4 regions of the Lactiplantibacillus sp. ME-2 genome follow, and region 2 is predicted to be linked to each of the others. Evidence: predicted binding sites of a transcription regulator. Region 2 holds the regulator's gene; each other region holds the start of a gene.
What was found. Region 2 encodes Rex, which represses fermentation and respiration genes when NADH is low (regulators of the CRP and FNR family bind a similar motif). Its sites were predicted from a motif close to TTGTGAANTANTTCACAA; they were not measured.
Positions count from the first base shown of each region.

Region 1 (3,727 bases), on a different contig from region 2:
TGCGTTCGAAGTAGACTTTGGGAGGCATTTTGACCCATTGCATGTTATTACGCCGTTTTGCCACAGTTTTGATATTAATCAGATCCATATCTGTAACGTTATGAGAAATCGAGTTGCCACCATATGATCCCGTGCCCAGAGTTAATGAAGGCGCCATGTTATTGTAGATGTTACCTAACCCACCAACTGAAGATGGCGTGTTAACTAAGATCCGGCAAGCTGGCATTTGTAAGCCAAATTCTTTGACCAATGCATCATCGGTCGTATGAATCCCAGCAGTATGGCCTAAGCCACCATAGTGAAGTAATTCATTAGCCCGTTTGAACGCCGCTTCATGCGAATCCGCTTTGTAAACGGTCAGAACTGGTGATAATTTTTCGCCGGATAATGGGTACTTGATACCGACACCATTAATCTCCGCAATCAAGACCCGGCAGTCCTTAGCGACATCTTTCAAGCCAGCCATTTGTGCGATTTGATAAGCTGTTTTACCAGCAACTGGACCACGAACTGTGTGCCGGTTAGGATCAATGACAGCATCACTCAAGGCTTGCACATCTTTAGGTTTAACGTAGTAGCAACCCAAACGAATAAATTCAGCTTTAACTTCAGCATAAATTTCCTTGTCGATAATGGCACTATTTTCAGAAGCACAAATCATCCCATTATCAAACGTCTTCGATAAAACAATGTCGTTAACCGCCTGCTTAATGTCAGCTGTTTTTTCAACATAAGTTGGGCCGTTACCAGGACCAACACCCAGTGCTGGTTTACCTGATGAGTAAGCGGCTGTCACCATACTTGGACCACCGGTAGCCAAGATCGTCGCAACATCCGTATGGTGCATCAAGGCGTCGGTTGCTTCAATGCTTGGGTGTTCGATGTATAAAACAGCATCAGCTGGACCACCAGCAGCTTTAATCGCTTCCCGCATCACATCAGCAGCCGCAGAACTACATTTCTGAGCTTGAGGATGGAAACCAAAGACGATCGTGTTACGCCCCTTTAATGAGATCAACGTCTTGAAAACCGTTGTTGAAGTTGGATTCGTTACGGGTGTAACCCCGGCTACGATACCAACTGGTTCAGCAATTTCCATTAGTTGCTCTTCATCGTCTTCTTTAATGACGCCGACTGTCTTATCATGGCGCATGCTGTTCCAGATATATTCGCTGGCGTAGATGTTCTTAATCGCCTTATCTTCAACAACACCCCGACCGGTTTCCTCAACCGCCAACTTGGCTAACTTCATATGATTGTCCAGTGCGGCAACCGCAACCTTTTCACATAAATCATCGATTTGTGCTTGGGTATATGACTTCAAAATAGCTAATGCTTTCTTAGAACGTTGAACTAATTGATCAACTTCGTCAGTAACTTTGCTTGTTTGATTTTTTTCTGTCTTAATCATGAAGTGCTTCCTCCGTTCAATTCCTTTGTGAATTATTTTACAAACTTTATTATAGCCATCCTTGCTCATAATGCAACAAGAATTTGAAAAATTATTTAATATCATCCAAACAGTACACTTATAAACTCATGTTTAGCAGTATTTATAGCCAATAAAAAAATTCAATTGTTAAGTTCATTAATGAACAATAGCAGTCAAAAACAACCGCAAGCTCCTCATTAGCCATGATGAGCTTGCGGTTGTTAAAATTTCATCAGCTTGGATCTTAATCCCTGTCCCGAGTCTTGATTACCGAACAACGATAACTGAAATAGGTGCTTTTCGGGCTAAACGCGGACCAATTGCCCCAGCAATCTTAGAATGTGGAAATTCAGTATCGGCACCGGTCACTAATAGATCTGGTTTAAATTCTGGAATAACTTGCTCTAAAATGACGTCATCCACATCACCGCCTTCATAGACAAGCGGCTCTACTTGATTAACGCCTCGTTGTTCAGCAAGCTGAACATACTCGGCAACAACATCTTCAACGTGTTTCCGTTTAGCTTGGATCTTCGACGGTGTTAATGAATCAAAGATATTGATATCTTCGCTTTCCAGCACCGAACAAATTCCCAACGGAACATCATAGTCGTGGGCCAAAGTCGTTGCGTATCGAAACGCACGTTCTGAAGAGGTATTATCGTCCTCATCAACGGTCAGTAAAATTCGCCGATAGACAAGTGGCTCTTGCATTTTTTGATTTTCCATAGTTAATCTCCTCATTGAAGTGAATTGATATTGACCACTGCCATTATACCAGTTTCAGAATTCAAACGGCACCATTTCTCACACGCATATAATCATAAGCTGATTTCCTTCAAACGCCGCTCTAAATAATTAAGGGTAGCTTTTAACGCTATGATTCCAGCCACCAGTTAGAGCGGCAGCACTCTCCCCATTACTCCGGTAAGGCTTTCAACGTCTGCTTCAACCAATTCACATAGTAGTCTTCTCGTCCGATCGCATGTTGTAAGATCAAATAGTGACCATAATGTTGCTTAGCAGCTTTAGCTTGCGGGAAAACGGTCGCCAATCGCTGTTGTAAGTGTGCTAACTTAGCTGTGTGCAGGGTGAGCTGTTCCTGTAACATCGCTAGTAGGCGTGGATCACGATCCGTTTGAATAAAGTATAGTTTTAAAATAAATTCATCTTTCGTAGCGGTTAAGTCTGGTGTACCGACACTGATCCACTCATGTAACAGCTGCCGACCAGTTGCGGTGATATGGTAGAGTTTCTTTTCAAGTTTTTCGCCACTGACCGTAATTTCATGCGTGACGTAACCTTGTTCTTCTAGTCGCTTCAATTGCGGATAAATTTGACTATGTTGAGCTTGCCAGAATTCACCGATCTCGTCATCAAAGGCTTTAGTTAGATCATAGCCCGTTAATGGTTGCTGGTTTAATAACCCTAGAATAATAAATTGTAACTTGTTTTTTTGCGCCATTGGAAATTCCTCCTTGACGATTCCTTGATAACAGTATACACTAACCTTGTTGTTTAAAACATGTAATAAATTACATGATTAAAATGACATATTAGACATAAGGAAGGTAATTCTAATGACAAAAACTTTTAAAATACTTGATGACTTTCTCGGCACACACTTTATCTACACTTATGATAACGGCTGGGAATACGAGTGGTACGCCAAGAACGACCACACCGTTGATTACCGAATCCACGGTGGGATGGTTGCCGGTCGTTGGGTCACTGATCAAAAAGCTGACATCGTCATGTTGACCGAAGGCATTTACAAAATTTCTTGGACTGAACCAACTGGGACTGACGTTGCACTAGACTTCATGCCCAATGAGAAGAAACTACACGGTACGATTTTCTTCCCAAAGTGGGTTGAAGAACACCCTGAAATTACGGTCACTTACCAAAACGAACACATCGATTTAATGGAACAGTCTCGTGAAAAGTATGCCACTTATCCAAAACTAGTTGTACCCGAATTTGCCAATATTACTTACATGGACGACGCCGGCCAAAACAATGAAGATGTAATCAGTGAAGCACCTTACAAAGAAATGCCGAATGATATTCGCAGCGGCAAGTACTTTGATCAAAACTACCATCGTTTAAATAAGTAATGTTTCACGTGAAACATTCTGGTCTACAAATTGGATAATTAGCAGTCTGTCCAATCTTTGAAAATTACTAATCATCTGAAAAACATTCATTTAGCAACACTTCAAAAAGGCCTTCATAAATGTCATGACATTTATGAAGGCCTTTTTCGTAATTATTTTACTTAGGCTTCCGTTACAT
Region 1 covers NZ_JAKZEQ010000018.1:47,624-51,350, forward strand. Annotated here, with positions in the region: gene adhE (bifunctional acetaldehyde-CoA/alcohol dehydrogenase) at 1-1,411, opposite strand, end outside; gene MMY95_RS08240 (universal stress protein) at 1,700-2,161, opposite strand; gene MMY95_RS08245 (PadR family transcriptional regulator) at 2,352-2,897, opposite strand; gene MMY95_RS08250 (phenolic acid decarboxylase) at 3,013-3,549, shown strand; gene MMY95_RS08255 (2-keto-4-pentenoate hydratase) at 3,711-3,727, opposite strand, start outside.
Region 1: a site for Rex is predicted at 1,437-1,454, ahead of adhE (bifunctional acetaldehyde-CoA/alcohol dehydrogenase). Genes of this name have one in related genera too.

Region 2 (3,727 bases):
TCATCTAAGGCAGTCATCTGTTCTTCCAGGGCGGCAACTGAGCGCTCAAGCTTGCGTTTTTCACGTTGTTGCTGCTTGCTGGCTTGGTAATTTTGCTGGCCTTTGGAGCGGGGAGCAGCAGTTGTGGCACTGGTTGAATCCGCTGCACCGGCTTCAGCAGCTTTTTCGGCCGCTTGGCTAGCAGCCGCAGCCGCGATTTCAGCTTGCTCTTGTTTCTTGTCGATGTAGTAGTCGTAATCACCTAAGAAGAGTTCCGTGCCTTCCGGAGAAACCTCTACGACACTCGTGGCGACTTGGTTAATGAAGTAGCGGTCATGTGACACGAACAAAAGGGTGCCGTCAAAGTCGTTGAGGGCGACTTCCAAAACTTCACGGCTATCGATATCCAAGTGGTTAGTTGGTTCATCTAAGATTAAGAAGTTGTCATTTTGCATGGCAAGTTTGGTCAACAGTAACCGGGCTCGTTCTCCACCAGATAGGGCATGAACGGGTTTATCAACATCTTCACCAGTGAAGAGAAAACTGCCCAAAATGGTACGAATGTCTTTTTCAGGAGTGGTGGGATGTTCATCCCAAAGTTCACTGAGGACGGTTTTTTTGTCGTTTAAATTACGTTGCTCTTGATCGTAGTAGCCCGTAACGACGTTGGTGCCAAAAACGGCCTGGCCTTTAATGAATGGAATCTGTCCCAAAATACTCTTTAGGAAAGTCGATTTTCCAATACCGTTCGGTCCAACGATGGCAATAGCTTCATGTTTCTTAATATTCAAGTTGTCGGGTTCCGAAAGAATCTGACCATCATAGCCCACGGCTGCATCTTTGACGGTCAACACAATGTTGCCGCTTTGTTTAGCCGCATGAAAGCCAAAGTGGGCAGTCTTCTCGTCACTATCAGGGCGGTCAAGGCAGTCCATCTTTGCTAACTGCTTACGCCGAGCCTGGGCCCGTTTTGTCGTAGAAGCACGCACGATGTTACGATTAACAAAGTCTTCAAGCTTGCTGATCTCCGCTTGTTGCTTTTCATAATGTTTCCATTGTGCTTGGATTCGAGCCGCTTTTTCTTGCACAAACTGGTCGTAGTTACCAGTGTAGTGCACCATTTCATGGTGTGATAAGTCATAGACTTCGTTAACGACCCGGTCTAAGAAATAACGGTCATGGCTAACGATTAGCAGCGCACCAGAGTAAGACTGGAGATAGCTTTCCAACCAAGTAAGGGTTTCGACGTCCAAGTGGTTCGTCGGTTCGTCAAGGATAAGCAAGTCCCGTTTTTCAAGTAACAACTTGGCCAAGGCCAACTGGGTCTTTTGTCCACCGGATAGTGCCGTCACCGACTTATCGTACACATCGGCGTCGAATTGGAAGCCGTGCAACACGCCCCGAATCTCAGCTTGGTAGCCGTACCCGTTTTTTTGTTGAAATTCAGTTTGAATCTGATCATAGGTTTTCAGGGTCTGTTGATAAGCCTGCTCATCATTCATGATTGCGGGGTCGCTCAATTGATTTTCGAGCTGGTGCATCCGTTTTTCGATGGCATGTAACTCAGCAAAGACACTACTCATTTCTTCCCAAATCGTATTGTTACTATCCAGTCCTTGGTCTTGCGCCAAGTAACCGATTGTTAAGCCCTTGCGCATTGAAATATGGCCTTCGTCCGGTACCGTTTCGCCGGCAATCATTTTAAGTAAGGTTGATTTTCCGGCCCCGTTTCGACCGACAAGGGCCACCCGAGCGTGTTCTTGAATATCCATTTGTACGTTATCGAACAAGACATCGGCGCCAAAACGCCGCATAACTTGCTGTACTTGTAGTAAAATCACGCTTTATTAAGCTCCTTTCACATTTAATTCGTGACATAATTGTAGCATATTGTAACGGCCTGACCCAATTATTCGGAATAATAAGTAATTATTATTTCACAAAGTCACGCGTTATGCTAGAATAGTGTCAGCAAATTCACAAACTTTTAATTAGGAGGACACGTCCGAATGGCAGAAACAAAAATTCCACGGGCAACGGCAAAACGGTTACCGATTTATTACCGCTATTTAAATATCTTGCTAGATGCAGATAAGAAGCGGGTCTCATCGACCGAGTTGTCCGAGGCGGTTAAAGTAGATTCAGCAACGATTCGGCGAGATTTCTCGTATTTTGGGGCGCTCGGCAAACGAGGGTATGGATACGATGTTGAAACGTTACTTGCATTTTTCAAAAAGATTTTAAATCAAGACACCTTAACGAATGTTGCTTTAATTGGGGTCGGTAATTTGGGCCACGCCCTACTGAACTTTAATTTTCACAAAAACAGTAATGTCCGCATTTCAGCAGCATTTGATGTCAACGAGGCGATTGCCAATACAGTCCAAAGTGGGGTTCCAGTGTACCCAATGACGGAGCTCAAAAAGCAATTGATCGAACAACAGATTGAGATTGCTATCTTAACGGTGCCAACCACGGTTGTTCAGAAAATTACCGATGACTTGGTTGATGCAAACGTCAAAGGAATCATGAACTTTACGCCGTTACGAATCTCCGTTCCTGAGACAGTACGGGTTCAGAACGTTGATTTGACCAACGAATTACAAACATTGATCTACTTCATTGAACATTACGGTCAGCAATTAGGTGACAATGGTAATGACGATGAAAATGAGACTGAAGATTAATAACTCGCTTTATCTTTGAAATTAAATGGCTATAAAAAGGCCTCTCTGAATTATTCAGGGAAGCCTTTTTAACATACTTAGATCACGAATCATTGATTGTAACGTATAAATATTCGGTGAAAATTAACGTTGAAACGCTAGGTTAGCGCTACCTAGTAATGATACTAGTGCAGTAAGCCTAATAATGTGGGTAACACAACCGATGCGTTCATTAGGATGTGAGCCGTCATCGATGTTTGAATCCGACCGGTGTGCTGGTATAACCAGCAGAATAATAACCCGATAAAGGCATAGAGGATAAAGTGACCATCCGCATGTGCAAAGCTAAATAGCACACTAGAAATCAAGGCCGCTCCAATCTGACCAGTAACCGCACTTAGATTGCCAAAGATAACTTTGCGGAAGACGATTTCTTCCATAATCGGGGCACCGACAATGATGGCTAAGAAGAAAGCGGGATATTGTTGCCCAACAGTTAAGAGGGTGGTCGTGTTGGTTGACGCTGTTGACTGTCCCAGTAAAGCCGTCATTTTTAAAATGATGACTTGACCAACGATGACTAGGACAAGACCGATCAATCCCCAGATGAACGTCATGAACCAGTTACTTGGTTGTTTTTCAACAACGTTTTTTGTCCGCATGCGACTCGCCAACCAGATGAGTAGGATTGCACCGACTAAGTAGTCGACCGTTTGAATCACGAATACTTGGGCCCCTAGCTGATGGAAAGCAGTCACAAGGACGCTCGGTAGTGCGTAAATAATAAAGTAGATGATAAGAATAAAGATTGATTGGCGGCGATTAACCATCAAGTCACGTCCTTTTAAAAGTTTGATTTAAGATTTATTGATACTTCAATAGTATTCATTATAGTCGATTTGACATTCTTTGACTAATAATTGACAAATCACTTGCAATCTTGAATTAAAATGATATAGTTGACAATGTAATTAGCACTTGAGGTTGAGGAGTGCTAAAAAAGAATAAATGGAGGGATTCACGTGTTAAAACCATTAGGAGATCGCGTTATCTTGCAACAACAAGAAGAAGAAGAACAAACA
Region 2 covers NZ_JAKZEQ010000017.1:43,519-47,245, forward strand. Annotated here, with positions in the region: gene MMY95_RS07955 (ABC-F family ATP-binding cassette domain-containing protein) at 1-1,820, opposite strand, end outside; gene MMY95_RS07960 (redox-sensing transcriptional repressor Rex) at 1,989-2,666, shown strand; gene MMY95_RS07965 (type II CAAX endopeptidase family protein) at 2,831-3,475, opposite strand; gene groES (co-chaperone GroES) at 3,668-3,727, shown strand, end outside.

Region 3 (3,727 bases), on a different contig from region 2:
TTCAAGGGGGAAAAACAACCCTTGAACCATCGGGAAAGGATTTAATTAATTATAACGCATCTAGCGGGTTTTAACACCGTCGTAATGAGAACGAACGTTGCCGTACCACCAGTGTCCAAGGTGTTTTTGCATCCACGGAACGACCCAGTAGTCTAACCCAAATGTCCGTCCGGAACCGTTCATTAAGGCGAGGGCAACAAAGATCATCCAAATGTTGACCCAGTAGAACATGCCAGATAAGCAGAAGACGACAACTAAGCCAATGGTGACTGCGTTAGCAAACCAAGTAAAGAGTCCGAAGAAAATACATAATGCAATGACGATTTCAACACAAGTCATGAATTTCTGGAAGAAGAGGGCCATTTGCATGTTCGGAATGAAGACCTTGGTAATTGATTCGAACCAATGTGGCATTTTGTCAAAGACCATCAGGGGTTCTTTACCGTACATGTATGAAAGACTGAAGACACCCTTAGCGGCTTTAGCGGTTGACGTGGCAGCTTCAGAAGCACCACTGGTTGCAGCGGCTTTAGTTGCTTGAGAGGCACCACTGGTTGCGGCCACGGTAATCCATTCGAATGGTAACCGTAACTTGTCAGTGAACCAGGATTCAGATCCCTGAACTTTAGTCCAGCAGTCCCATAACCACATGGCACCATAGAAGAACCGCAGTGGCACACTCCAGAGTACGTTACCAGCCCGTGAGACCCAACCGCGGAAGACGTTACGGTTATTACGAGTCCGGAAGAATTCGTGCATGAAGTACTGGAATAGGTAGTAACCTGAGAAAATCTGAACGTAGTACATCCAGTTGATGGCGTGTTTTAAAAGCACGGCAATAAAACCAGAGACGTTCCATTTCTCTAAAACTTGTGCAACGGCATATTTGGAACCAATTGAGTCGACGGATGCTTGATAAGCGCCCTTAAATGGCTTGATCGTAACGTCAGTCTGGTCAACGTTCTTAATAATACCTTCGACGGCCTTAGCTGCGGTTTCTTCAGCCCCTTGAACGATTTGTGGGACTGGCCGTGGTTGGTCAGGTTCTTGGTAGCTGGTTGAATCACCGGCTAAGAAGATATTGTTACAATCCTTAGCTTGCATGAATTCATTGGCCATCAAGCGACCACCGCGGGGGTTAGTTTCAATGCCAAACTTTTTAACGATACTATTAGCACGAACACCGGCTGTCCAGATTAACGTGTAGGTTGGAATTGGATCCTTGCCTTTTAAGTTAACATGGTCTTCACAGACTTCGGTAATCATGGAGTTCGTCATGATTTTGACACCATGTTTTTCCATGTACTTAGCGGCCTTACCGGCTTGCGTCCGGTTGAGCATGTTAATAATAGTCGGCGCTGCTTCGACCAATTGGAGCGTGATTTCACTTGGATCGAGCTTGTTGTCTCGAGCCAAAACATCACGATATTCGATTAATTCACCAATCAGTTCAGAACCAGTAAAACCAGAACCACAGACTGTAAAGGTCAACATGGCTTTGCGCTTAGCAGGGTCGAGCTCCGCCGCCCCCCGCCGAATAATTGCAGATAAGTGAGCGCGCAATGCCATCGCTTGTTCGAAGGACCACAATTCGAAGCCGTGTTCCTTAACACCGGGAGTCCCAAAGTCATTGGATTCCCCACCCAAACTAATTAAAAGTTGATCATATTGATAACTTCCGTGTTCGGTAGTAACTGTTTGTGCCTTTTTGTCGATGCCCGTCACGGTATCGGTCACGAGACGAACGTTTTTTCGCCGTGCGAACAACCGTTGCAAATCATATTGGATATGCTCAGGTTCCACCCGTTCGGTAGCAACTTCATGTAATTCAGTCATATACGTGAAGTATGAATGCCGGTCAATCAACGTAATCTCGACGTCTGCATTTTTTTTGAAATGCTTAGACAGTTTCTTGGTTGCGTAAACACCAGCAAACCCCGCACCGACAACGACAATATTTTTCTTTGCCATTGCGTAACAACTCCCTTGAATAATAGTGTAAAAAGATAATTCCACTAATAATTATAACGATAATGTAAGCGGTTGTCTATGGATTGTGGGAAAGAATGCATAAACTATCACATTATCTAAGCCGCGAAAATAGTGGCATCGAGGTTTGAACGGAAAACGTTGTCAATACCGCTATTATTAGGCTAAAATATCATTTTTTTAATGGAATGGGATTGACTATTACCAGTTTAAACGTTAAGATTAATGTGAATTTTCATACAAAAAGGTTAGGAGTGGGATATCATGAAATTCAAATCAGTTATTACGGGTGCTTCAGTTGTTGCAATTTCAGCTTTAGCTTTAGCAGGTTGTGGCAGCAGTTCTTCAAGTTCTAGCTCGAGTTCATCCAAGAAGAGTTCATCTTCAAGCTCATCAGCTAAGACAACTAAGGTTGCTAAATTAACCGCTGGCAGCAAAATGAAAGCGGGTACTTATAACCTTGAAGAAGAAAATTATTCACATGGTTATCGGACCAAGATGAGTATCACAGTTAATAACAACGGTAAAATCACTAAGTCCAGTTATGACCAAGTGAACAAGAACGGCAAGTCCAAAGTTGATGATACTTCATATAACAAACAAATGAAGAAGATCGCTGGGACTAACCCCAAGACTTACATGCCTAAGTTAAACAAGACGCTGACGGGCTCTGCCGCTACTGGTAACGTGGGCTCCATTGATGTTGTGACTGGTGCGACTGAATCATCAAAGACCTTCCAAAACTACACACAACAATTAGTTCAAGCTGCCCAAGCGGGTAACAAGTCGACCATTAAGATTGACAATGGTGCCAAGATGAAAGATGGTACCTACAAGTTGAACGAAAAGAACTACTCACACGGTTACAAAGTTACTTTCGCAATCACGGTCAAGGATAATAAGATTACGAAGTCTGAATATAACCAAGTGAACAAGAATGGCAAGTCCAAAGTTGACGATGCAGCTTACAACAAGCAAATGAAGAAGGTTGCTAAGACTAACCCTAAGACTTATCAACCAGCTTTGAACAAGTCATTAGTTAAGAGTAGTGATCCAACTAAGGTTGACGTTGTCACGGGTGCCACTGAATCTTCTAACACCTTTATTATGTACGCGGAACAATTACAAAACGCGGCACAAAAGGGTGACACCAACACGATTACTGTTGACAACATGATTTTCTCTGAATAAGCAATTTAATTATTCGATTCTTTTGAGGCCTGAGGCGCATGCTGAGGGCCTTTTGTTTTTAATTGAACAACCACAAAAGTTTGTCACTCAGTTGGGCACGACTTTGAGCAAGCTAAATCCATACATGGATATTGGTTTAAAAAATAATAGTGGCGGTGAATGTTAAGTGCAAAATGGCTGTGGTAGTACAAACCCGACCGTCGAGTTGTACCGTTTGCTGTAGGTGCGCTGATGTCAGACTAGCGTAGAAAAGCTTGGATGACGCGCAAACAGTCTCACCGGATGAATCAAGACTTTGGTATAATGACAATTGAAATTAAAAATAGGGGAAGTATTGGAATGAAGCTAAAAAAATGGGTTCGAATTGGATTAATTGTTGCAATGATCGTGCCATTGACGGCGTGTGGGACGAGTACGAGTCGCAAAAATGCTGCTAGTAGCCGACCCAAACCAACTAAGGTCGTCAAGACGCCGATCGAGGATACCCAGTTCATGATGGGCACAGTTGTCACGTTGCGGATTTATAATAAGGGTAAGGATAACGTGT
Region 3 covers NZ_JAKZEQ010000006.1:58,888-62,614, reverse strand. Annotated here, with positions in the region: gene MMY95_RS03475 (NAD(P)/FAD-dependent oxidoreductase) at 61-1,971, opposite strand; gene pplA (extracellular electron transfer flavoprotein PplA) at 2,254-3,180, shown strand; gene MMY95_RS03465 (FAD:protein FMN transferase) at 3,520-3,727, shown strand, end outside.
Region 3: a site for Rex is predicted at 2,215-2,232, ahead of pplA (extracellular electron transfer flavoprotein PplA). Genes of this name have one in related genera too.

Region 4 (3,727 bases), on a different contig from region 2:
CGATTCCGTCAATCGATAATTTACTGGCACTGTCGGATCTGTATAATCTATCCTTGGATGAATTAGTGCGTGGTAGTGCTTTCTTTCCAAAGCCATATATTGTTGGTCGACGACTAAGCTTTGGTCGACTTCTGGGTCTCGGATTATTTTGGCTATTTGTTTGTCTATTGTTTACTGGTTTTGGTTATCAGCCGTGGTGGCTCTTTTTATCACTTTATATTGTTGGATTGATTGTGGTCGTTCCAGTGGGAATCAATAGTTACTGGGTGATTCAGCCTGCTACCATTGAGTTGCATACGTATGCTGCATCGACATTGACTAAGTTTCGCCAAATTGTGTTCAATTGTCCACAGCGCCTACTAATCTACTATACGGATCTGCAGCGGGTTACCATCAGTTATCGGTGTCGCAAACGATTTTCACCATTTGATTTCAATCCGGATTATTTTCGATTGATTTTAAAGACCAATGCTCAAACTTATCAGCTAGAATGTGCGTTGAAGGCCAGTGACTATTTACCGCAATTTGTTAGTTATTTGCAACGACAAGGTGTGACGGTTGATGATCCTCAACAAGTTGTGGAATTGTTAGTTTCAGGAAAGTCGTTGTATCAGCATTTTCATACCGAGACTTGATCTTGAGCGGTTGCAACCAACCGTTGCGGTAGCGCTTAAGTGTGTTGCAATGAATTGGTGCACTCAATAGTCTAGTATTGTAATAGAGGAGCGGGTAGGATGAAAATTGTGATTGGCAGTAAAATAAAAGAGCAACGACAACAGCATGAATGGTCCCAGAAGACGGTGGCGGAGCGGTTACACGTCTCACGGCAAACTATTTCCAAGTGGGAATTAGGAAAAAGTTATCCAGATTTAGAGTTATTGGTAGCACTGAGCAAACTATTTGCTGTCTCAACGGATGAGTTATTAGGTTTGAGCAGAAGACCTGTTCAGCGACCATGGTGGCAGTTGTTATTGCGTAAAAGGAGTCGAACAGATATGACGGTGAAATGGTACAGCGGGGGGCAGGATCGGGCACGTGTTGCTGTGGGCATAATTAGTGATTTAGTTGCTAATCTAAATACCACGAATGAGCAACCGTTACGACAGCTGCTGGCAACTTATTATCAGGAACTATTGGAACAACGAACTGGTTCAGTACTGGGAGTATTCGACAGAATGAATTTAGACATCTCCAAATGTCTGCGGCAGCAACAAATCAAACTATCGCCAGAAAATGAGCAACTAATGCAACAGTTGATGGGGTTGAACATGATTCACTATCGTTGATGGATTTTGAAAGTAAAACGCAAACTGTCAAGCATCTAGCTTAATAGATGCTGACAGTTTGCGTTTTATGTTAAAAATCAATCGCAGGATTAAAGGTTTGACAAGCTTGTTCGACTAGATAAGCAATCGGCTTAGCTAGCACGTGACTTGGTAAGTAGGCAATACTAAAATCAAGGCTGAGCTCGCTTGTTGGTAATTTGAACGCATTGATAGGGTACTTGGCTGGTTCAGTGGCTAGTTTTGCCAACATTGCAGTGGCTAGAACAATGCTACCAAGTCCTTGAAGTGTCAAGCTTAGTGCAAAGCGAGAGTTATCGACTTCAATGAGTGGAATCGTTTGGATGCCTTTATCGGCAAAGTAATGGTCAACCAGTTCTTGAAAGCGAGCTTCACCGACTGCGCGGATGACAGGCTCACCAGTCATTCTTGTAAGAATGGTGGGGGTGAACGGTCGCCAAAATTGATTGGACTGATATATTCCGGCTGTTTTTGGAATGACTAAAGACAAAGAAATTGTCTGCAAAGGGATGGTTTTGACGTTAGTTTGATGAATTGTTTTGCCAATAAAAAAGTCTAGCTGATGACTAGCTAGCAACGTTTCTGCTTTTGATGTTGTGATTTCTAGTATTTTAGTGCGAATGTTCGGAAAACGTTGATAAAAAGCAGGTAGTGTTTGACTAAACCAAGCATTAGCCATCGGTGGTGTAATCCCAATCGTCATACTTTGATACTTATTTTGACTGATTTCTTTAAGCTCAGTGTTCATTCGCTGATGGAGACGAGCGTCACTTTGCAAATAAGTCAGTAATCTTTCTCCAGCATAAGTTAATTCAAGTGGATGATGGCCGCGGTCGATTAAGGGGGTCCCAAAATGAGTTTCCGCACTTTTAATTGTGCGGCTAATGTACGGCTGACTGATGAATAAACTTTGTGCAGCTTTCGTCATACTATTGTGCTGTTGAATAGCTTCTAAAAATACTAACAATTTATTTTCCATAAAATCGCCACCTTCAATGCTTAATCTTATTAAAATCAAGTATAACCCATTACTCATTTGTAATAATAGATAATCAGATTGTTATTTCTATAAAAATGAAAGCGGTTATATAATACAGATGTAGTTAAAAAATGATTCTATTTGTGATTTAAATATCAATTTCAATTGTGCTTTAGAATACGTTAAATGGATTCTGAAAGGGTGATCAGCATGCTCAAAAAAATGAATCAGGTTAAATGGGATTATCAATATGATACGGTAGTTATTGGCTTTGGTGGTGCCGGGGCGACAGCAGCGCGGTTTGCGGCGGATGCACATGCGAAGGTGTTGCTCACGGATGCAGCGCCGAATGGTCATGAAGGAGGCAATACCCGTTATTCTGCCCAACTCTTAGGAACGGTAGATAGTTTTGATGAGGGTAAAAAATATTATCAAAACTTAACGGCACCCATGCAATTAGACGATAGTATGGTTGATACTTTCGTAGCGGGCATGGCGAATATGCGCGACTATGTTCAAAAGTATCTCAATGTTGAACCGGTGAGTGTCAAAAATGATTTTACAGCTGCTGATTCTCCAATTTCATTAGACAGTGCAGTTCATGAGTTTCCTGAATTTGATGGAGTCCAATCCTATGACTTTACAACCGTCCATCATGGCATTTTTGATGCAGCTTTGTGGAAAATTCTTCGACAAAAAGTGTTAGATCGGCAGCAACAGATTGATGTCTGGCTTAGTGCTCCGGCACAACATCTGATTCAAGATCCCACTACGAATACAATTATCGGTGTCCAAATCGAACGTCAGCATCGTTTAGTTAATGTTCGAGCTACCAATGGCGTAGTCCTAGCTTGTGGTGGTTTTGAAAATAATCAACAAGCCATCCAGGACTACCTTGGTGCTGAGCACTTGGCACCATTAGGCACGCTGTTTAATAAGGGTGCTGGTATTAAGATGGCCCAAGAAGTTGGCGCGGACTTTTGGCACATGCAAAATTATGAATCACTCGGATTTTTACATGGTCTTTCGATTGCCGTACCACAAGGTGAACGTGGTCGCTTGATTTTAGGCTGGCCGGAAGTTAACCATGGTAGCGTTATTACGGTGGCTGATGACGGTAGTCGGTATTTTGATGAGAGTGAAGCCAACCGGCACGGTCACATTTATGATCATGGAATGTGGCGAGTACCGCGGACAAATGTCCATCCATACCTGGTTTTTGATGAAACTCAGTATCGACAGATGTTAGCAAGTCAATATACGCCGATTAATAATCTCACCGATTTAGTTGTGAAGGCCACTACTCTAAACGACTTAGCACGAGTTATGGAAGTTGATGGTACGGTACTTACCAAGACCGTTCATGATTTCAATTATTTTGTCGAGTCTGGTACTGACTACGCGTTTAATCGGCAGGTTGATACGATGCGGGCATTTGATGGTG
Region 4 covers NZ_JAKZEQ010000024.1:12,426-16,152, forward strand. Annotated here, with positions in the region: gene MMY95_RS09675 (helix-turn-helix transcriptional regulator) at 1-635, shown strand, start outside; gene MMY95_RS09680 (helix-turn-helix domain-containing protein) at 735-1,286, shown strand; gene MMY95_RS09685 (LysR family transcriptional regulator) at 1,357-2,283, opposite strand; gene MMY95_RS09690 (FAD-binding protein) at 2,470-3,727, shown strand, end outside.
Region 4: a site for Rex is predicted at 2,425-2,442, ahead of MMY95_RS09690 (FAD-binding protein). Genes of this name have one in related genera too.